Regions from separate parts of the Shewanella sp. KCT genome, predicted to be linked through region 1. Evidence: predicted binding sites of a transcription regulator. Region 1 holds the regulator's gene; each other region holds the start of a gene.

Region 1 (7,318 bases):
TGCGGTTACCGATCTGGATTCGCAGGGGGCCGTGGTTGCCGGTGCCATCTCAGATCTTGGGGTGGCCCTCAGCTTCCCGCTGTCGATCGTCAATATGCCGGTCGCCGTCGGTATCTCGCCTAAGCTGCAGCGTATCGACACCTATAACTATGTGGTCAGTGCCAACAACTTCGACGCCGATGATTTCGACGACAACAAGTACCGCAACGACGATACCGTGGCAAACCTGGATATCGGCGTGGCGATTCAGCCACTCGATCGTATGACCATAGGCCTGTCGGGACGTAACCTGGTGAGCCAGAAACTGGACACCGTCGAGGCGATGGGGCGCAAGTTTACCTACCGTGTCGAGGCCCTCTATACCTTAGGTGTGGCCTATGATTGGGATAACTTCAGCCTGACCACGGATGTGGATCTTAATGGTCATAAGCGATTCGATGAGATAGGCGAGACCCAGTATTGGCGTCTGGGCGGTGAGATGAGGGCGACCGATTGGCTGGCCCTGCGTGTCGGCTATCGCCACGACATGAAAGATACCAGTAGCAACCTCTATACCCTGGGCACAGGCTTTACCATAGGCCGCTCCTTTAATCTGGATCTCACCGGCCTGGTGGGCACAGATGACGCCGTGGGCGGGGTGATTCAGACTTCCTATCATTTCTAGGGATAGGTTTTTTAGAAACAAGAAGGCCGGCTATGATGCCGGCCTTCTCTTTATCCTAGAGGAGTTACAGCAGGGTGCTTAAGGACTTAGCGGCCAGCAGGATGGCGCTCAGGCTACAGAGTACCAGCGTCATGATACGGGTCTTGTTCTTGTCTATGCGCCCCACCAGGCGATTGGCGATCAGGTAACCCAGCAGCACAGAGGGGAGCAGCAGCGCCGAGCAGTAGAAGTGATGCAGGGTCAGCAGACCCGTGAGCCCCAGAATCACTATGGCGATAGTGGAGCTGAAGATGAAGAAGGCCGACAGGGCCGCGCGAAACTGCTTGGCATCCTTACCCGAGAGCAGTATGGCCAGCGGCGGTCCGCCGATGGCGGCGATGTTGCCGAAGATCCCCGAGATCACCCCGGCGATAAACAGGCTGCGGCGGTTAACCACCAGGTTGAGTCGCATCAGGCTCAGCAGTACGGCGATGGCCACGATAATGGCGATAGTCATGCCGAGCACGTCCTGGGGAGCGACCATGAGCAGGCCGGCGCCGATCAGTCCGCCGGGGATGCGTCCCAGCAAGGCATATTGCAGGCCGTTGAATTCCAGGGCGCCACGCTCACGGATCAGTGTCAGCAGGGCGATAGAGAAGCCCATCAGGATCACCGGCGCAGGCACCAGTGACGGCTCGATAAGATAGAGCAGCGGTGCGGCGACGACCGCCATGCCGAAACCGATTAGGCTCTGGGTGAGGGCGCCGACGAAGACGATAAGCGAGGCTAGCGCCAGAATATGGGGATCGAGCGGAAGTGCAGGCACTGCAATGTTCCAGACTAAGGTTGAAAACTAAAAGAGGGACCGCCTAGCGATCCCTCTATCGATTCGTGTGTGAGTGGATCACTCCATCTCTTCCCACTCTATGCCCATCTCGGTCATCAGACGTTTGACTTCGGCCGGGATGCTATCTGGCTTGTCTTTAGACAGGTCATCGTCTTGGGGGAGTGGCTGACCGGTGTAGGCGTGCAGGAAGGCCTCGCACAGCAGCTCGCTGTTAGTGGCGTGACGCAAGTTGTTGACCTGGCGCCGGGTGCGCTCGTCGGTTAACACCTTAAGCACCTTAAGAGGAATAGAGACAGTGATCTTCTTTACCTGCTCATTCTTCTTACCATGTTCAGCATAGGGGCTGATATAATCGCCATTCCACTCAGTCATTGACTCACCTGTAAATTCTAAAATTCGGTGCAGATTTTAAACCCTTACAAATTACAGTCAAATTATTGCCTCGAATTTTTGGCAAATGCAAATAGATTTCTAAATGTTTGGACGTCTAAACGTCCAAAAGTTGTTGACGCTCACTACCGGCTTAGGTACATTTAGACGTCCAGACATCTCTTTTGTCCGAGGTGCCTGCCCAGATCCATATTGAGGAGTTGAAGATGACAGCGCGTAAACTAGCCACCGCCGCCGTACGACGAGGCATAGAGTCAGACACTCAGCACGGTGCCGTGGTGCCGCCTATCTATCTGTCGACAAACTACTCGTTTGAAGGGCATCAACAGCCGCGGGCATTCGATTACAGCCGTTCCGGCAACCCGACCCGCTCCATTCTCGGCGATGCGATTGCCGAACTGGAACAAGGGGCGACCGGCGTGGTGACCTGTACCGGCATGGCCGCCATCACACTGGTGACCAGCCTGCTAGGCCCAGAAGATCTGCTGGTGGTGCCTCACGATTGCTATGGCGGCAGCTATCGCCTATTCACCAACCTGGCCAAGAAGGGCGCCTTTAAGCTCTTGGTGGTGGATCAAACCGATGATGCCGCGCTTGAGCAGGCGCTGAGCCAGTCACCCAAGATGGTGTGGCTGGAGACTCCCTCTAACCCGTTGCTGCGAGTCGTCGATATCGAGGCCATCGCCCAGGCGAGCCACAAGGTGGGCGCTCAGGTGGTGGTGGACAACACCTTCCTTTCTCCTGTGTTACAACAGCCACTGCAGCTGGGCGCCGATATCGTGGTGCACTCGACCACCAAATATATCAATGGTCACAGTGATGTGGTGGGCGGCGCCGTGGTGGCCAAAGACCCTGAGGTGGGCGAGCTGCTGCACTGGTGGTCAAATACCCTAGGTTTGACCGGGTCGGCCTTCGACAGCTACCTGACCCTGAGGGGGCTGAGAACCCTGGCGGTGCGCATTCGTGAACACCAAGCCAACGCTCAGAAGGTATTGGCACTGCTTTGTGACCACAAGGCGGTGGAAAAAGTGTATTATCCGGGGCTTGCCGAGCATCCAGGCCATGAAATTGCGGCCAGACAGCAGAAGGGCTTCGGCGCTATGCTGAGTTTTGAGCTAAAAGGTGGCGAATCGGCACTCGTTGCCTTTTTAGATGCGTTACAATACTTCTCGGTAGCCGAGAGTCTGGGAGGCGTAGAGAGTCTGGTGGCGGTTCCCGCGACCATGACCCACAGAGCCATGGACCCAGAGGCGCGCCGTGAGGCGGGCGTGAAAGATACCCTGATCCGTTTGTCAGTGGGCATAGAAGATGGCGAGGATCTGGTGGCCGATATTCTTGCGGGTTTAGAAGCGGCTATCGCGGTAAGTAGTTAAAGGGTTTGAGGAGCAGATAATGACACGATGTCATTTGCATAAGTTTGGTGGTTCTAGTTTAGCGGATGCAGATTGTTACCGCCGCGTCGCCCACATTTTACTGACCCATGGCCACAGCGATGATCTTATCGTGGTGTCGGCCGCGGGCAAGAGTACCAATTTCCTATATCGCCTGCTGGAGCTGTGCGACACAGATCAGCTGTGGCAGGAAGAGTTACAGGTGCTGGTGAGTTACCAGCAGAACCTGATCGAGCAGCTGCTCTCCAACGAGCAGGCCCGTAGCCTGAGAGAGCGACTGGCCACCGACAAGTCGCAGCTGACCAGCCTGTTGTCGCTCGATGAGCTAAACGATTATCAACGCAACCAGGTAGTAAGTTTCGGCGAGCGCTGGTCTTCTCGTCTGCTGGCGGCTCTGCTGCGCGAGTCTGGCGTGGCGGCGACCGATGTCGATGCCCGCACCCTACTGGTCGCCGATGAAGGCGCCGTGCCGCAGATCCGCCTTGGCGAGTCACGCCAGAAGGTGCAGGCGCTGCTCGAGGCTCATCCCCAGGAGCGTCTGGTGATCACCGGCTTTATCTGCGCCAACGAGCAGGGCGACACCCTACTGCTGGGCCGTAACGGCTCAGATTTTAGCGCCACTTTACTGGCCAGTTTGGCGGATATCGAACGTGTCACCATCTGGACAGATGTGGAAGGCGTATTTAACGCCGATCCTAACCGAATTAACGATGCCAAGCTGCTCAAGAGCATGTCGCTCACCGAGGCGAACCGTCTGGCGCACCTTGGCTCTCCTGTGCTGCATAACCGCACTTTGCAGCCACTGTTCGACACCGAAGTGAGCCTGGCGGTGCGTTCAAGCTATGCGCCCCATACAGATTTTACCCTGATCGCCCCTAAGAGCTCGTCGGCCAGTGCCCCAGTGGTGACCAGCCTCTCCAGCGTCAGTCTGTTTAGCCTGACCATAGGGGTTGAGCTGCCGCAGTTGCTGGCCTGTTTTGCCCAGGCTGGCCTGACGCCACTGGCCTATTGGTCGTTGGCCCACGGCCGCGCCGAGCTGGCCTTTACCCATGAAAATCAGAAGCAGGCCCAGGCGATCTTCGAGGCCAAGCGCAGCGAGCTGGGAATCGATGAGTTACAGCTGCGCGACGATCTCGGCCTGGTGGCCCTGGTAAGCGCCGATGCCAGCCTCTATCGCCGCGGTTTCTCGCGTCTGCTGAGCCGTGAGGCCCATCCTCTGTGTAACGATGGCTTGAGTCTGGTGACTCTGGTGCCTAAGGCGCAGGTAAACCTGTTGACCCAGAAGGTGCACAGACGCTGCGCCGGTCCGCGCAAGCGTATCGGTGTCTTGCTGCTGGGCATAGGCAACATAGGCGAAGCTTGGATCGATCTCTTCAAGCGTGCCCGCCCCGTGCTCAATAAAGAGCTTGAAGTCAGCGTCGAGCTGGTGGGACTCTTGAGTTCCAAGAAAGCGCTGCTGAGCGAGACAGATATTGACTTAAGCAGCTGGCAACAGGCCTTCGAGGAGCGTGGTACTGGCTGGCAGTACACCCATCTGTTCGAGCAGTTACAGGCGTTAAATTGCGATGAGTTGATCGCCCTGGATATCAGTGCCAGCGCCGATCTCACCCTGCAATATCCAGAGTTTTTTGCCCGGGGCATTCATATCGTCAGCGCCAACAAGCTGGCGGGTTCTGGGCCGCTGGCCTTCTATCAGGAGCTGAAACAGCAGCTGGGCAATCGTCGTCTGTTTTGGCGTTATAACGCCAGCTGTGGTGCGGGCCTGCCGGTGCAACATGCGCTGAACGATCTGCATAACAGCGGCGATAGCATAGAGGCGGTCGGCGGCATCTTCTCTGGCACCCTGTGCTGGCTGTTCGAGCACTATGACGCCAAGAAACCCTTCTCCGAGCTGGTGCTGGAGGCTAAGGGGCTGGGCATTACCGAGCCAGATCCCCGCGACGACCTCTCCGGCCGGGACATGCAGCGCAAGTTGCTGATCTTGGCCCGTGAGATAGGTTACGACATTGAGCTGGACGATATCGAGCTGGAGTCTCTGGTGCCGACTACGCTGGCCGAGATCCCGTTGGATGATTTCATCAAACGTATGGCCGAGCTCGATGGCGAGATGTTGCAGCAGTATCAGGCTGCTGCCGAGCAGAACAAGGTGCTCAGGTATGTGGCGTCATTGGATTCAGACCAGGGCCTGCTCAAGGCCAAGGTGGGGATCCAGTGGGTCGATAGGAGCCACCCGTATGCCAATCTGACGCCGGGCGATAATGTCTTCGTGATCCGCAGCGATTTCTATCAGGACAATCCGCTGATCATACGTGGTCCGGGTGCCGGGCGCGAGGTGACGGCTGCCGCGGTGCAGTCGGATCTGGCGCAGATCTGCCGGGATCTCCTGCAAGAGTGATTCAAAGGGTCGATGCGTGCATCGGCCTTTTTTATAGCTTTTTCTCTTCTTCTTTATATCTCTCTTTCAGTGTATTTCGCCGGATGAATTGGTGAGATAGGCCTGCCTGTGTCTGCCGTTTCACTTTCGGACTATCTTATAAACAGATTGTTTTTTAATGAGGCAATTTTTGGGCTTGACATCACTCTGAGTTTCTCTAGTATATGGACATATAGACGTCCAAACGTCTAAAATATTTTTTGCTCTAGGTCTGAGGGAATTAAGATGGCTTTTCATCACGCACAACACGCCAATTCATTGAATCAAAGCTTGTCTGAGCTTAATGGTGATATCAATGTGTCATTTGAGTTTTTCCCGCCGGCCACCCCCGAGATGGAAACCATTCTGTGGAACTCCATCAGACGCCTGGAGCCGCTTAAGCCTAAGTTTGTCTCGGTAACCTATGGTGCTAATTCTGGCGTGCGCGATCGTACCCATGGGGTGATCGAACGTATTCAGAAGGAGACAGATCTGGTGGCGGCGCCCCATCTGACCCTGGTCGATGCCAGCGATGAAGAGCTGGTCGAGCTGGCGAAGCATTACTGGAACTCGGGTATACGCGACATCGTTGCGCTTCGTGGCGATCTGCCCGCGGGCAGCCCTAAGCCGACCCGTTTTGCCAACGACCTGGTGCGCCTACTCAAATCTGTGGCCGACTTCGATATCTCGGTGGCGGCCTATCCTGAGGTGCACCCGGATGCGCCCAATGCCCAGGCGGATCTGATCAACCTCAAGAAGAAGATAGATGCGGGGGCCAACCGCGCCATCACCCAGTTCTTCTTCGATGTGGAGTCTTACCTGAGATTCAGAGACCGCTGCGTGGCCGCCGGAATCGACGTGGAGATAGTGCCGGGCATTCTACCTGTGACCAACTTTACTCAGCTGAAACGCTTCGCCGGCATGACCAATGTGTCTATCCCGAGCTGGCTACATCGGCAGTTTGAGGGGTTAGATGATGATCCATCGACCCGCCAGATGGTCGGGGCCAACGTGGCCATCGACATGGTCAAGGTGTTGTCGCGAGAAGGGGTGAAAGACTTCCACTTCTATACCCTGAACCGCGCTGAATTAACCTATGCCATCTGCCATACCCTTGGTGTAAGACCCGGTAAATAGCATTTCGTTTGCCAGAATAGACGTCTAGCCCCGCCTCGATTGGTGGGGCTTTTTATTCCTATTATCAATAGTCCTGGTGTGGTTTTTCTTCTATGATTGACCACAGCCAATAAGGAGGTTGATATGTATAGAATGCTTATCGGAGTGACAGTGCTTTTCCTGAGTAGTCAGGCGATGGCCGCCAACGAGATGCCACCGGCCGCCGCCCTGTGTGGTAGTTGTCATGGCCCGACCGGGATGGGCATAGAACCTATCGCGCCGCGTATCGCCGGACTCTCTTCCGAATATATTGCCAAGCAGATCCACCTGTTTCAGCAAGGCGACAGACAAAACCCCAGCATGACGCCCATGGCTATGACGGTGCAGGGAGAGGCCATCAATCAGGTGGCAGATTACTTTGCCGCTCAGCCAGTGCCTGACTTTTCCCCAGCCTTACGCGGTAGCCAGACTAGCTACCAAAGCGTGGCGGAAACCTTGGTCTATCAAGGGGACTGGCA
Region 2 (7,318 bases), on a different contig from region 1:
GGTTCTTGAATTCGTGATTCTTGAGTTCGTGAGTCTTGCCTAGCTGAGCAAACATCACGGCGCTTGGCTGCTCGGCAAGCAGCGGGCGCCACTTAAGCAGAAAGTCGCGATCGGGTCGCAGGTTGGCTGTGAGATTGAGCCCTATCTTAGTACCGCCAAGCTGGGTTTGGCGCATCTGATGATAGGGGGTCTCCAGTCGGCTGATGGCCATGCCAGCATCCAGTACCACATCCAGATAGAGCTTCTGCTCATCGCTCTGTGCCCCCTCATTAAGGGCGTTAAGTCCTTGTGCATCGTCAACTGATGCTTGTTCTAAGTCTAGAGCCTGCCCCTTGGGAAAGTATCTCGGGGTGATGGCCGTTGGAAAACGCAGGCTGAACTCGCCATCTTGATAACGCACCTGCTGCTGATAGGCAATCTCCACCACCAGTGCCTCGCCCGGGCCCAGATTCGCCACCTCTGAGGTGAAAATATTGGGTCTTTGCTGACTCACCAGGCTGGCCTTCTTGCCGCTGGCCTTTGCCTGTTCGAAGGTTTGCCTCGCTACAGCCTTGGGCTGGATCTCACCGATTATCACCCGCTGGCCGATATGCAGCTTGAGGCTGTCGACCGCCGCATCGTGAGGCAGCGGAAATTGATAGCGGCCATTGAGCCAATGCTCGCTGTCGTTCACAAACACCTGCTTTACCGACACCCGATTGATCCAACCAGAGATATTCATCTGCACCTGGGTATCCACGGCAAGGGCCGTGGCGGGCACCTCGCTCGTTAGCTGAACGCCATCTAAGCGATACTCGATCAGCCCCTGGCCTAAAATGGGCTCATCGGCGGCGGGCAGATCGAAATGGTGCAGCTGCTCACCATATTTCGCAGCCGTCACATTGACACCGGCCGGTTGCCCCATAAGCGCGAAGGCGGGAGCAGTCGAACCAATCGCGCTAACGCTGAACACCAAGGCGGCGAGCACCAGACGCTGGCGAGAAAAAAGCGCCCCCCTCGGGGGGCAAAGGTCAGTCTGGTTCATCCTGAGACGCGGGCGTGGCAACATCTTACTTCTCCTTTTACGCGTTGCTTCATGGTGCGGGATCTAGTTAGATGCCAGGGCGGTATCGCCAGGCAGCAACTTGATGGTGACGCGGCGATCGAAGAAGTCATTTTCGAAGCTCTGTTCATCCTTCACCGGCGCGCTGGCACCATAGGCCTTGGCATCCAGACGGGCCTCATCTACGCCTCTGGATACCAGGTAGCTTCTCACCTCGGCTACGCGCTGCTCGGACAGGGCCTGGTTGTAGCTACTGTCGCCGCGGCGATCGGCGTAGCCGGTGAGATCTAATTTCAGTTGCGGCGAGATCGCCATGGCATCGGCCACCTCGTTGAGCAGGCTCTGAAAGTGTGGCTCGACGGTAGATGATCCCGTCTTAAACTGGACGTTGAGCCCCAAGGCCAGCTCTTCCAAACGGGTCCCTTGATGCTGTCTAAGCTGTGCCAGTTCCACCTTGGCCTCTTGATACTCCTGCTGCACCGTCAGCAGCGCTTCATTTTGCTGCTTGAGCGCCATCATACGGCTCTCCTGTTCGGCTAACGTGGCCTGCTGCTGTTTGATCTCGCTGTCGTTGGCTACCGTCTGGCCTATCATGCCGCCGGTGAAGGCGCCGATAATCGCCCCCACAGGGCCGGCAACCACGGCGCCCAGCACTATGCCAGAGCCCACACCGATAAGCGCCTCTTCATCGGCCGAGCTGTTACTTGTACTTTGAGTCGCTTGAGTTGCGGGGGCAGCGAAAGCCATTGAGCTGCCAAATAACGAAACACTGATTAATGCGGCAATGATCTGCTTCTTCATGGGAAAATCCTCAAGTTGACATGGATTGGTGAATAAGAACCCTGTGGTTCCTGTCGATGAGGTCATTAAACCTGAGTGAAATGGCAAGTCCGGGGTGCAAAAATGACGATGCGCAGACCAAATGTGGCAAGAAAATGGCTTTTACCCCGAGCCACTTTTCTCCCGAATATTTTGCTGTATAGTCACACTCCAGAAACCCTAAGCTGTAATGGATGGATCATGAAGCGTATTGCAATAGTTGAAGATGAGGCGGCTATCCGCGAAAACTACAAAGAGGTGCTGCAGCAGCAAGGCTACTTTGTGCAGGCGTACGCCAACCGCCCCAGCGCCATGGAGGCCTTCAACACGCGTCTGCCTGACTTAGCAATCATCGACATCGGCCTGGAAGATGAGATAGATGGCGGCTTTACCCTGTGCCAGTCACTCAGAGCCATGTCGAACACCCTGCCTATCATCTTTCTGACCGCCAGAGACAGTGACTTCGACACCGTCTGCGGCCTGAGGCTGGGCGCCGACGACTATCTGAGCAAGGATGTCAGCTTCCCCCATCTGATCGCCCGCCTCGCGGCGCTATTTCGACGCTCGGACATCCAAAATGGTGCCAACCCACAAGATGGCATGATAGAACACGGCAACCTGACCATAGATGTCAACCGCATCCAGGTGTACTGGAAGCAGCAGCCTATCGAGCTGACGGTCACCGAGTTTTGGATGGTGCACGCCCTGGCCAAACGCCCAGGCCATGTACGTAGTCGCCAGGCGCTGATGCAGGACGCCAAGATCTATGTGGATGACAGCACCATCACCTCCCACGTGAAGCGGATCCGTAAGAAATTTATCAGCCAAGACCCAGAATTCGATTGCATAGATACCGTCTACGGCATGGGCTACCGCTGGGATACCCAAGACTAAGCATGTTTAATCTGCCCATCGGCCTGCGCACTAAGGTCGCCGTACTCTCGCTGTTCCTGCTCTGCCTGCCCTGGCTTGGCTATCAATATGTGTGGGAGATGGAGAAATACCTGCGCCACGGCCAGGAAAAGACCCTGGAAGGCACCACCCAGGCCCTGGCCACCGCCCTGCATGAACGTCCCAAGCTGTTCGACAAGCAGGCGAGCTTCTTGTCACAGGTGAAGAAGGGGCGGGATCTCTACGCCTATCCCCTAACCGGCCCTATCCATCTGGATGGCAAGCTGGGCGAATGGGCCTCTAACCGCCACCGCGCGGTGACCTATGGCGCCGATCACCAGCTATTCAAGGCCGATGACGGCAAGCCACTCAATATCAGTTTCACCCATATGGTGGGCAAGTATGCCGGCTACCTCTATGGCTATTTCGAGGTGACAGATCCTAAGGTGATCTACCGCGGCACCAACAGCCTGCGCATCGACAACAATGATCACTTGGCCATCGCCACCCTGGCGCCCGACGGCCAGTTCCGCCGTTATATCGTCGCCACCATACGCGACGGCTGGATCAGCGCCTTCGAGCTGCCAGCCGATCCCCGCAAGTCCCAGCCAGTCACCCCAGAGGTGCGCATCCAGGGCAAATGGCTGAAGACAGATAAAGGCTACAATATCGAGCTGAGGATGCCGCTTGAGATGGTGGGCAGCAAGCTGGGCTTTGCCATCGTCGATGTTAACGACAGAAAAGTGCGTAACGTCGAGGCGATCGTCGGCACCTCGGCCACAGATGATGTCACCAAGCTGGGGACGGTTCTGGTGCCTTCGCCGGAGATCGAAAGCATCATCAAGGGGATGAGCCACAACAGCTCGCGGATCTGGGTGGTGGATCGTCACGGCCGGGTACTGGCGAAATCCGGCGACATCTACAGCAGCACCAATGTATGGGCGCAGACGGCAACCGAGCAGACACCGGATACCTTCTGGGGCCGCTTCAAGCAGCAGTTCCTGCACCCGCTCTACTATCGCATTTTGACTACGCCGCCTAAGCATTTCGTCGACTCGCTCAAAGACTCTACCGTGCTGGAGGGTAGCCATATCCGTAAGGCCCTGGCCGGTCAGTTTGGCTCCACCTGGCGCCTCAGCCCAGATGGCAAGGCGGTGATCCTCGCCGCCGCCAGCCCTATCTGGATCGACGATACCGTGATGGGCGTAGTGATCGCCGAGGAGACCACCCACGGCATTCGCACCCTACGCAACAAGGCGCTGGAGAAGCTGTTTAACGTGATCCTGACCGTGATGAGCATGGGCACCCTGGCGCTCTTCTTCTTCGCCTCCAGCATCTCCAGTCGCATTCGTAAGCTAAGGGACGATGCCGAGCAAGCGATCGACAGCCAGGGCCGGATCAGAAAGGCGATTGTCGGCTCTAAGGTGCGCGACGAGATAGGCGATCTCAGCCGCAGTTTCGCCAGCATAGTCGGCCGACTAAGCCAATATACCCACTATCTGGAGAACATGTCGTCGCGCCTCGGTCATGAGCTGCGCACGCCGGTCGCCGTGGTACGCTCGTCACTCGAGCACCTCAACAGCCAGGATCTGCCGCCGCAACACCAGAAGTATGTAGATCGCGCCCACGAAGGGGTGAGCCGCCTCAACATGATCCTCAACAACATGAGCGAGGCCACCCGTCTCGAAGAGGCGCTGACCGACGCCGAGGTGGACAACTTCCCCCTCTCCAAGGTGATCTCAGGTTGTATGCAGGGCTATCAGATGACCTATGCCAATCAGGTATTTGAGCTGGAGATAGACAAAGACCCCATGACCATGCGCGGGGTGCCTGAGTATATCGCCCAGCTGATGGACAAGCTGATCGCCAACGCCATCGAGTTCAGCCAGAGTGATACGCCGATTAAGGTGTCGCTCAAGGCCAAGGGCCGACAGGCACTGCTGAGCGTGAGTAACCTGGGGCCTTCGCTGCCCGCCAACATGGGCGAGCAGATCTTCGAGTCCATGGTGTCTGTGCGCGCCCAGAAGGCACAGGACAAGCCTCACTTGGGGCTGGGGCTCTATATCGCCCGCTTGGTCACCGATTTTCACAAGGGCAGCATACGCGCCGAAAACCTGATGCAGGATGGTCAGGCCACCGGCGTGGTTATCCATATCCGTCTGCCGCTGGAGGCGCAGTAACCTCCACACTAAAAGGGAAAACACTCCAATAAATCTCACTTTCATTTAGCCGTATAGATGTTAAGATGGCTGCATTGAGTTGCCAACACGAGAGTATGGGATGAAAAGAGAGACCAAGATAGTCAGCGTCGGCCGCGACAAGAAGTGGAGCAAGGGAGTGATCAACCCGCCGGTGTTTCGCGCCTCCACCGTGGTGTTCGACACCATAGAGGATATGCGTCATGCCACCAAGAACCGCGCCAACGGCGAGATGTTTTATGGTCGCCGAGGCACCCCAACCCACTTTGCCTTCCAGGCGGCCATCGCCGAGCTCGAAGGCGGCGTAGGCACCGCCCTCTACCCTTCAGGTTCGGCGGCCATCTCAGGCGCCCTGCTCTCCTTCCTCAAGGCGGGTGATCATCTGCTGATGGTCGATACCGCCTATGAACCGACCCGGGATCTGTGCGACAAGCTACTCAAGGGCTTCGGCATAGAGACCACTTACTATGATCCCCTCATAGGTGATGGCATAGAGGCGCTTATCCGCCCCAATACCAAGGTACTGTTTCTCGAATCTCCGGGCTCCATCACGCTAGAAGTGCAGGACGTGCCGACTCTGAGCGCCATCGCCCATCGCCACAACCTGGTGGTCATGCTGGATAACACCTGGGCCTCACCCATCAACTGCCGCCCCTTCGAGCTGGGGGTGGATATTTCAATCCAGGCGGCGACCAAATATATCGTCGGTCACTCGGATGTGATGCTGGGAACCGCCACCGCAAACCAGGCTCATTGGGACCAGCTCAGAGAAAACAGCTACCTCATGGGCCAGTGCACCTCGGCGGATGATATCTATCTCGCCAGTCGCGGCCTGCGCACCCTGGGAGTACGCATGGCCCAGCATGAGAAGAATGGCCTCGAGATCGCCAACTGGCTGGCCACACGCCCAGAGGTGGATCATCTGCGCCACCCCGCCTTTGCCTCCTGCCCCGGGCATGAGTTCTTCAAGCGAGATTTCAGCGCCTCTAACGGCCTCTTCTCCTTCGTGCTCAAACGCGGCAACATCAAGGCGATCACTGCCTTCGTCGAAGGCATGCATCACTTCAAGATGGGCTTCTCCTGGGGCGGCTACGAGAGCCTGATCTTGGGCGTATTTGGCATCGACAAGCTGCGCACCGCCACCCAGTGGGACAACAGCAAGCCGCTGATCCGCCTGCATGTGGGCCTGGAAAATCCTGAAGATCTCATCAAAGATCTTGAGGCCGGCTTCGCCCGCTACAACGCGGTATTGGATGGCCAGAGCGACTAGCGCCTCGCCTGAATAAGCGTGGGGATTAACCATAAAAAACGCCGTCAGATGACGGCGTTTTCTTTGTTTTGATTACCTGCAGGTTTTTCCGATTCACGCTAGTGAGTCGCAGGCGCTTGCCAGGCCTGGGTACCATACAGGGGCACGGTTGACAGGCTGTGCTTATGGCTGCCATCTGTCTCCTTGGTGGAGTATGAGAGATAGATCAGCGTCTGGCTGTCGGCGTCATAGATGCGTCTCACCTTGAGGGATTTGAACAAGATACTCAGTGAGGCCTTAAACACCACCTCGCCGCCGTGGCTCTTGTCGATATTGGCGAGATCCGCAGGCAAAATCGGTCCGGTCTGACGGCAGGCGATCCCCATATCCGACGGATCGGCAAAGTCCAGATTCGCCTCGATACGACTGATATGACAGGTCACGCCGGGGATCTTAGGATCTTGCCTGGCCTCGATGATCACATCCTTGGTGGTAAAGACCCCCAGGCTCACCTTGCCTACATCATCGCCGCAGCCCGCCAGCAGGCTTGTTGCTGCGACAAACATGATTCCAATCCAAGCTTTCATCTTCATTCCTTTTTGCCTTGTTGTCTCGTTGTTTTGTGGTCTTATTGCCTTAACGCCCTAACACCTTATTGCGTTAGCCAAAAACCTTTTGCGCCCAGCGGGTTAGTCCGGCGGTCACACTGCCAAAGTGGTCACCGACCACTATCTCAGTCTCAGGATACATCTGGGCAATCTTCTGGTAAATCGCCGGGCTCTTGGCCGTACCGCCAGTGACATAGATAATATCGGCCTGCGCCTTATCTGTTGCCTTATCTGTTGCCTTATCTGTTGCCTTATCTGTTGCCTTAGCCATCGCCTCCGCCATTAAGGCTTGGATCAAGCCCACAGGCTGAGCGATCGCATCAACGAAGCCTTGCTGATCGACTTCGGCTGTCAGCGCCGCATCGACATAGTCCAGACTCGATTGAGTGGCCACATTATCTGACAGGGCAATTTTCGCCCCCTCGGCGCTGCGGACCAATCGATAGCCGAGCTGATCACGCTGCACCTTGAGCAGGCGCGACAGCAGATCCGAGCGCTCGGCATCCTTGAT
Region 3 (7,318 bases), on a different contig from region 1:
CAACTGGCGCCTCTATGGCGCGGCCAACCATCTCAAGAGCGACAACTATCGCGATCACAATGCCAGCAAAACCAGCTCAGTGCTGGGACGCCTGCAATATGACGATGAGGTGCAGCAGTTCTTCGCTGAGGCGAGTCACTATGACAATCACCGCGAACTGGCTGCTGCGCTGAATGATGATCAGATCAAGGAAAACCCAAGACAAATGGGTGATCTGCAGCAGGGCGATCTCTTTATCGATGCCTACCTGCATGAGATGACCACGGCGGCCCGCACCGGTTATCAGCGACAGCTAAATGAGGCCTGGTCTCTGGGCGCCGACCTTAACTACAGCGACACCCTGACAACCGGGCTCAGCACCTGGAATACAAGCCGCCGCGATACCCGCTCTCTGCTCGAGTTTAAGCCCAAGGCTGTGGCTAACATCAAGACGGATAACGGCGAGCTTAAGCTGGTGACCGGTCTGGATCTTAGTCGCGGCGAGGCGACTTTTAGCAATCGCAGCAATGTGCAGAAGCTGGCCAGCGCCTATCTGCAGGCGACAGTGCCTCTCACCGAGAGTTTCAGCTACGTGGTGGGCGGTCGTTACGCCGAGGTGACCGATGAGCTGGTGGACGGCAAAGCCTATCCAAATGGGATAGATCTTGATCAGGATGCCCATGCCTTCGAGCTCGGTCTCAACTATCGCCCTAATCAGCATCATAGATTCTACCTGCGTGCCGACGACAACTTCCGTTTCGCCAAGGTGGATGAGCAGGCCTACACCCCGGCAAGTATTCAGGGGCTCAAGCCGCAGACCGGCCGCAGTTACGAGGCGGGCTGGGATCTGCTGCTCGAGCAAAACACCCTGCGCGTGAGCGCCTATCGTCTGGATCTCGAAGATGAGATCGTCTTCGACCCGAGCGCAGAAACCCCCGTGGGTGGCAGCTTCCCCGGCGCCAACGTTAACGCCGATGCCTCACGCCGTTATGGGGTAAGCGCAGACTGGGACTGGCAGGCGACTCAGGATCTAATGCTTGGGCTTGAATACAACTATATAGACGCCGAGTTTACCGAAGGACTAAACGAAGGTAAGGCGCTCTCCTGGGTGGCCAAGAACAGCGGCCGTGGCTATGTCAGCTACGATGTTTATGAACATCTGCAGCTCTTCGCCGAGGCGGTCTACACGGGTGAGCGCTACATGGAAGGCGATAATGCCAACTTAGGCGATAAGCTCGATGCCTATACCCTGGCAAATATCGCCATCAACTATTCCCGCGATGCCTGGCTGGCCAGCCTGCGGGTCGATAACCTGCTGGACAAGGAATATGTCAGCTCAGGGTATTTCAGCACCTGGGGTAGCGGTTATTATCCTGGTACGGGCCGAGCGCTGCGCCTGACCGCCAGCTACCGCTTCTAACGCGGCTTTAGCCTTAAGAGCCAGTCAGATCTGACTGGCTTTTTTATTGCCTGCTGTTCATCATAGGGCTTGGGAAGGTGCGAACAAGTCGTCGCACAGCTCTGGCTTTGATAGCAGCGACAGTTCAAGGCATTCAACTGAGGGCATGCCGAGGCCTGCTGAAGTTGAATAACGCCGAAATGGTGTTGCTATCAAAGCCCCGCAGGGCGAGGCTTACAGCGGTATTTTCTGCGTTACAGTTCTTGCGAAGGACTAGGGCCATTCGCTGCAAACTGTGCCTTGCATCTATCCACTTTAAGCACACGCAGAGCAAGCACGGGACTTATTCGCACCTTCCCTTGATATGTTTAGTGAGGACAAAGGATGAAATTAAAGTGGTTGCTTGTGCCCGTTATCTTGCTCTTGGCCATCATCTTCTGGTCAAGCGGCGGCCCGTCTCTTGCCCCCTTGCCGGAGAGTGCCAGAATCCTTGCCTTTGGCGATAGCCTGACTAAAGGCGTGGGAGCCAGCCCCGGCATGGATTATCCTGCGCAGCTGCAAGCAATGAGCGGACGTGAGGTGATCAACGCCGGCATCTCGGGAGAGACCACCTCCCAGGGCCGCGAGCGCTTCGCCCGAGTGCTGGATGAGACGCCGCCGGATCTCATTATCTTGCTTGAGGGGGGTAATGATTTTCTGCGTAATGGCAACGCGGCGCAGGTCGAGGCCAACCTCTCTGCTATGCTGGCACAGGCCCAGCGGCGCGATATTCCAGTGGTGTTGATTGGCGTACCTCAGAAGAGCATCTGGCTGGAAACGGCGCCCCTGTATGGACAGCTGGCCGCGCAATATCAGCCGCTATTTATTGAGGATTTTCTGACAGAACTGCTAAAATTATCAGAAGTAAAATCTGATGCGATTCACCTCAACGATGAAGGCTATCGTCGTCTCGCCGAGCACCTATACCAGCGTCTGCAACAGGCAGGTGCCTTATAGCTAAAATGGCCCTGGCAGTAGCCGAACAACGGACGTCATCCCTTGGTTAAGTGGCGGAATTTTGTCGTTTATCTTTCGTCCATAGTAGGCTGAAAGCTCAGGCGTGAGTGGCAAGATGAATTTATTTAGGTTAATGTCCGTTTTTACCCCAAATCGACTTGACCCAGACAGTCGTTTTATGGGTAAATTCTCGGATAACAAATGGCGCCGTGCCAATAATAAATCAGGTTAATAACTTCTCATGACAGATCTTGAGCATCAGGTATTCACTCAAGTACGCGCAATTATTGCCAATGAAGAACAGGTTATCGGACGACGGGGTATTCTGATCCCGCTGAAGAAAGCCATTATTGCCGATGGCGATATCCGCAATGTGATCGATATAGTCTCTTCCGATCCCGCGTTGGCGGCGCATCTGCTATGGCGCAGCAACTCGGCGGCTAACGCCAGCGTGTCATCGAAGAACCGTTCATTGAAAGATGCCCTGGTGCGCCTGGGCCAAGTCAATATCTACCGTTATGCCTTCACCTTCTACCTCAAGGAGCGTCTCGACGAGTTGCCACAGCCCTACAAGAAGCTGGTATACGGCTACTGGGCGCTCACCGAGAGCATCGCTACCGACGCCGTGGATAGCTTGCATCATATGGAAGGGGTGAACATCAATCCCGATGAGGTACAGACCCTGGCGCTGTTTAGCGTATTTGGCGAGATCATCGCCCTGACGGCCTTTGCCTACCTGAATGCCGAGTCGGAGCAGTCGTTCCCGCTCTCTATCATCAAGTCGCTGATCGATAATCAGAAGCAGACGCTGACCCTTGAGGCGTTCGAGTCATTAGGGTTGGATGAGGAACTCAGAGAAGACATGCGATGCGTTGCAGCAACATGGCGGTGAGATCGCAGCGGATCTGTTTAGCAACCGGCACGCCCGCCGGCTCCATGAAGTGGCGATAGATATCCAGCCTGTCTAGTGGCACTGGGTAGGTGAGCAGGGTCTGATCCCTAAGCTGCGCCGCCGTGACATAGGGGAGCTCGGCCAGCGGATGATCCGCGGCGACCAGGAGTTTTACCTCGAAATCGAACAGGTGCTGATAGGCGATATCATGGTCGGGAATAGGGTCTGAGGTGAGTACCACATCCAGCTGTCCCTGCTTGAGCGCGGTCAGCGAGTCGAACAGGTGGCGGCTCGACAGCTCCAAGTTGGTGTGAGGAAAGCTGGCATTAAACTGCTCGATCACCGGCATCAGCCAACGAAAACAGCTGTGGCATTCGATACCCACAAAGAGATCTCTCGCCTCGCTGCCCAGGCCATTCTTGAGATCGATTTCGGTTTCTATCACCTTAGGCAAGATCTCCTCGGCCAGATTGAGCAACCTAGCGCCCTCTTGGGTAAAGGAGAGGGGTTTACTCTTACGCACGAAAATCGCCGAGTTGATGCGGGTCTCCAGTTCCTTGATCTGGTGGGATAAGGCCGACTGGGTGACAAAGCGCTTCTTGGCTGCGCCCGCGAGACTGCCGCTCTCTTTCAGGGCGACCAATGTACGTAAATGCCTAAGCTCTATCATTTTTACCTCACATGAATTTGGCTCATGTTGCTCGTGAAATCAATTCGATTGCGAGACAACAGACTAGCACAATAAACTTCTAGACGTCCAGACGCCTATTTTAGTTTGTTGTGCAATTTCAGTTCTCAAACCTGTATTGCGATGACAGCGAAGGGCGCTAACCATGAATTTCGCTCATCTTAATGCAAAAGGTATACAATATGCAAACTCTAGATATCGCTTCATTAGGCTTTCCCCGTATCGGCCGTCAACGGGAACTCAAATTTGCCCTGGAAAAATATTGGCGTGGTGAGATAGACCAGTCGCAGCTGCAATCGGTCGCCAGTGAACTGCGCAGAACCCATTGGCAGTGGCAGCAGGCGGCGGGGGTGAAGCAAGTGCCGGTTGGGGACTTTGCCTTCTACGATCAGGTGCTCACCCTGAGCGCTACCATTAATGCCATCCCGGCGCGCCATCGCAGCGGCGAGCAGGTGGATCTCGATACCCTGTTTCGAGTGGCCCGTGGCCGCGCGCCCACGGGGGAGGCGAGCCGTGCCGCCCAGATGAAGAAATACTTCAACACCAACTATCACTACATAGTGCCCGAGCTCACGGCGGGTCAGCGCTTCGAAATAGCTTATGAGCAGCTGTTCGACGAGGTGGACGAGGCTAAATCCCTGGGGCATCAGCCTAAGCCGGTATTGCTTGGCCCGGTCAGCTACCTCTATCTTGCCAAGTGCGAGGGCGAGCCCTTCGATAAACTGAGCCTGCTGCCCGCGCTGGTCGAGGCCTACCAGGCCATTCTGGCGCGATTTGCCGACCAGGGCGTGACCTGGGTGCAGCTCGACGAGCCTATCTTGGCGCTGGAACTAGATGATGACTGGCTGGCGGCCTTCGTGCCGGCATACAGGGAACTCAGTGGCCAGGGGGTTAAGCTGCTGCTGGCCAGTTACTATGGCTCTGTGGCCCATCATCATGAGTTAATTAAGGATCTCGTAGTCGATGGCCTGCATCTGGATCAGGTGAGCGATGCCGAGCAGCTCACTTTGTTTGGCGCCAGCCTTAAGCCTACGCAGGTGCTCAGCCTTGGGGTGATCAACGGCCGCAACGTGTGGGCGGCGGATCTCGACATCTTGGCCGAGCGGCTGCGCGCTGTGGTGGCAGATCTTGGAGAGCGTGTCTGGCTGGCGCCTTCCTGTTCGCTCTTACACGTGCCCGTGGATCTGGAGAGCGAAACCGAGCTGGCGCCAGAGCTCGCCAATCAACTCAGCTTTGCCAAGCAGAAACTCGACGAGCTGGCCGCGCTGCGCACCTTGTTGCTTACCCCACAGAGCGAGGCAGCCCAGGCGATAGTGGCGCGCTGTGAGGCGAGACGTCAGGCCCGAGAGCAGGCGGCCAACCCTGAGGTACAGGCGAGACTCAAGGCCTTAACGCCTGAGGATTTCAATCGTCCTAGCGGTTTTGGCGAGCGCCGCCTAAAGCAACAGGCCCGTTTTCGTCTGCCGCTGCTACCCACCACCACCATCGGCTCTTTCCCGCAGACGCCGGCCATTCGCGGCCTGCGCAGTCGCTGGCGTAAGGGTGAGCTGACCGAGCAGGCCTATGTGGCGCAGCTCGAGGCGGTAACCCGCGACAGCATAGCGCGTCAGCTCAAGTTGGGGATCGATGTCCTGGTCCATGGCGAGGCGGAGCGCAACGACATGGTGGAGTATTTTGGCGAGCAGCTCGACGGGGTAGGCTTTACCCAGTTTGCCTGGGTGCAGAGCTACGGCTCACGCTGCGTCAAGCCGCCGCTAATCTATGGCGATGTCTCACGTCGTCAGCCGATGACGCTTGCCTGGGCGAGCTTCGCCCAGAGCCTGACCGACAGGCCGGTAAAGGGGATGTTGACCGGCCCGGTCACCATACTGCATTGGTCCTTCGCCCGCGAGGATATCGGCCGCGAGCAGATCGCCAATCAGCTTGCCCTGGCGATCCGTGACGAGGTGGCTGACCTGCAGGCGGCGGGTATCGGCATCATACAGATAGATGAACCGGCGTTTCGTGAAGGCCTGCCACTAAAGGCCAGTGACTGGCAGCATTACCTCGACTGGGCGGTGGCCGCCTTCAAGCTGAGCGCGGCGGGCGCCGAGGATGAGACCCAGATCCACACCCATATGTGCTACAGCGAGTTCAACGCTACCATAGATGCCATCGCCGCCATGGACGCCGATGTGATCACCATAGAGACCTCGCGCTCGCACATGGAGCTGCTCAATGCCTTCGAGGACTTCGAGTATCCCAACGAGATAGGCCCGGGTGTGTATGACATCCACAGCCCGAATATTCCGACTGTGGAGCAGATGGTGGCATTGATTGAGAAGGCGGCGACCAAGATCCCTGTGGGACAGCTGTGGGTGAACCCAGACTGTGGCCTCAAGACGCGCACCTGGGATGAGGTGGAGCCTGCGTTGCAAAACATGGTGAAGGCGACCAAGGAGCTAAGACGCCGCCTGGGTTAGTCTCTTTTAATTCCCGTTTTTAGACTAAGGGTGACCAGCTTACTGGCCACCCTTTTTTGGGCTTATATTTTGGGGCTAGTGCTTTTGGGCTTAGCGCTTTTTTGGGGTTTAGTGCGTTTGAACTTAGCGACTAGTGCTGGTGAAAGCCTAGTGACCTGTGAGTGACTCTTGCCGTTCTTGTAAGCGCTGCTCAAACAGCGCCTGCTCTGACTCGCTAAAGCCTTGCTTGAGGCTGGCTAAGCTGCTCTCCATCTCACCCGTGGGCAGAAAATAGAACTGATCTTCCAGGGCTATCTGTGCCCAGACGGCGGCATCGACCCTCTGGCTCAGCTCTGCGCAGGCCTTATGCAGCGGCTCAAATGCCAGATTCTCGCCGGCGAGTGCGGCGCGCTCCAAGAAGCTAATGGCCTCTCTCGGATGGCGTCGGCCTCTGTCATCTTCATGGAGCAGGCGCAGGCCATGGGTCAGATCTATGCAGGCCTGCTGAGATTTCTCTATGGGGTGCTCGGCGAGAAATGCTTGATACAGGCTCTCGGCTTGCTCCTTCTCATAGCTGCCCATCTTGGCACTTAATGTCTCGACCCGCTCAAGATGATAGGGCGCGGGATCGGTCGCCGCCAAACGATAGTAAGCCAGGGCCGTGGGAAGATGTCGACGGGTGCCAAGCCCCTCTTCGTGAGCCTGACCCAAAAGGAAGAGGGCGTCTGTCATCCACTGCTGGGCCAATGGCGTGAGCAGGGCGATCGCCTCAAGGTGACTTTTGTTGGCGCGTTTATGTTTGAGCAGTAGCTCCCCCAGCTGGTAGGTGGCACTGTTGTTTTCCTTGGCCACGGCCTGTCTTAGGCACTCCTCAGCCTTATCGATGTCCTTAGGCAGATGTTTACCTTCCTGATAGAGGTGCG

The links. Region 1 encodes MetJ, which represses methionine synthesis genes. Its sites were predicted from a motif close to TAGACGTCTAGACGTCTA; they were not measured.
Region 2: the regulator MetJ is predicted to act here: its motif matches at 4,979-4,996, upstream of AYI87_RS01640 (cystathionine beta-lyase).
Region 3: the regulator MetJ is predicted to act here: its motif matches at 4,009-4,026, upstream of metE (5-methyltetrahydropteroyltriglutamate--homocysteine S-methyltransferase).

The regions. Positions count from the first base shown of each region.
Region 1 is NZ_LVDJ01000002.1:259,769-267,086, reverse strand. It holds gene AYI87_RS04035 (conjugal transfer protein TraF) at 1-664, shown strand, start outside; gene AYI87_RS04030 (sulfite exporter TauE/SafE family protein) at 729-1,469, opposite strand; gene metJ (met regulon transcriptional regulator MetJ) at 1,548-1,862, opposite strand; gene metB (cystathionine gamma-synthase) at 2,087-3,253, shown strand; gene AYI87_RS04015 (bifunctional aspartate kinase/homoserine dehydrogenase II) at 3,273-5,666, shown strand; gene metF (methylenetetrahydrofolate reductase) at 5,931-6,821, shown strand; gene AYI87_RS04005 (c-type cytochrome) at 6,954-7,318, shown strand, end outside.
Region 2 is NZ_LVDJ01000001.1:356,409-363,726, reverse strand. It holds gene AYI87_RS01660 (marine proteobacterial sortase target protein) at 1-1,048, opposite strand, end outside; gene pdsO (sortase-associated OmpA-like protein PdsO) at 1,088-1,843, opposite strand; gene pdsR (proteobacterial dedicated sortase system response regulator) at 2,063-2,755, shown strand; gene pdsS (proteobacterial dedicated sortase system histidine kinase) at 2,758-4,932, shown strand; gene AYI87_RS01640 (cystathionine beta-lyase) at 5,033-6,220, shown strand; gene AYI87_RS01635 (CreA family protein) at 6,319-6,792, opposite strand; gene yegD (molecular chaperone) at 6,860-7,318, opposite strand, start outside.
Region 3 is NZ_LVDJ01000006.1:50,800-58,117, reverse strand. It holds gene AYI87_RS10355 (TonB-dependent receptor) at 1-1,399, shown strand, start outside; gene AYI87_RS10350 (arylesterase) at 1,763-2,374, shown strand; partial or broken gene AYI87_RS10345 (HDOD domain-containing protein) at 2,616-3,236, shown strand; partial or broken gene AYI87_RS10340 (LysR substrate-binding domain-containing protein) at 3,235-3,936, opposite strand; gene metE (5-methyltetrahydropteroyltriglutamate--homocysteine S-methyltransferase) at 4,137-6,416, shown strand; gene AYI87_RS10330 (SEL1-like repeat protein) at 6,564-7,318, opposite strand, start outside.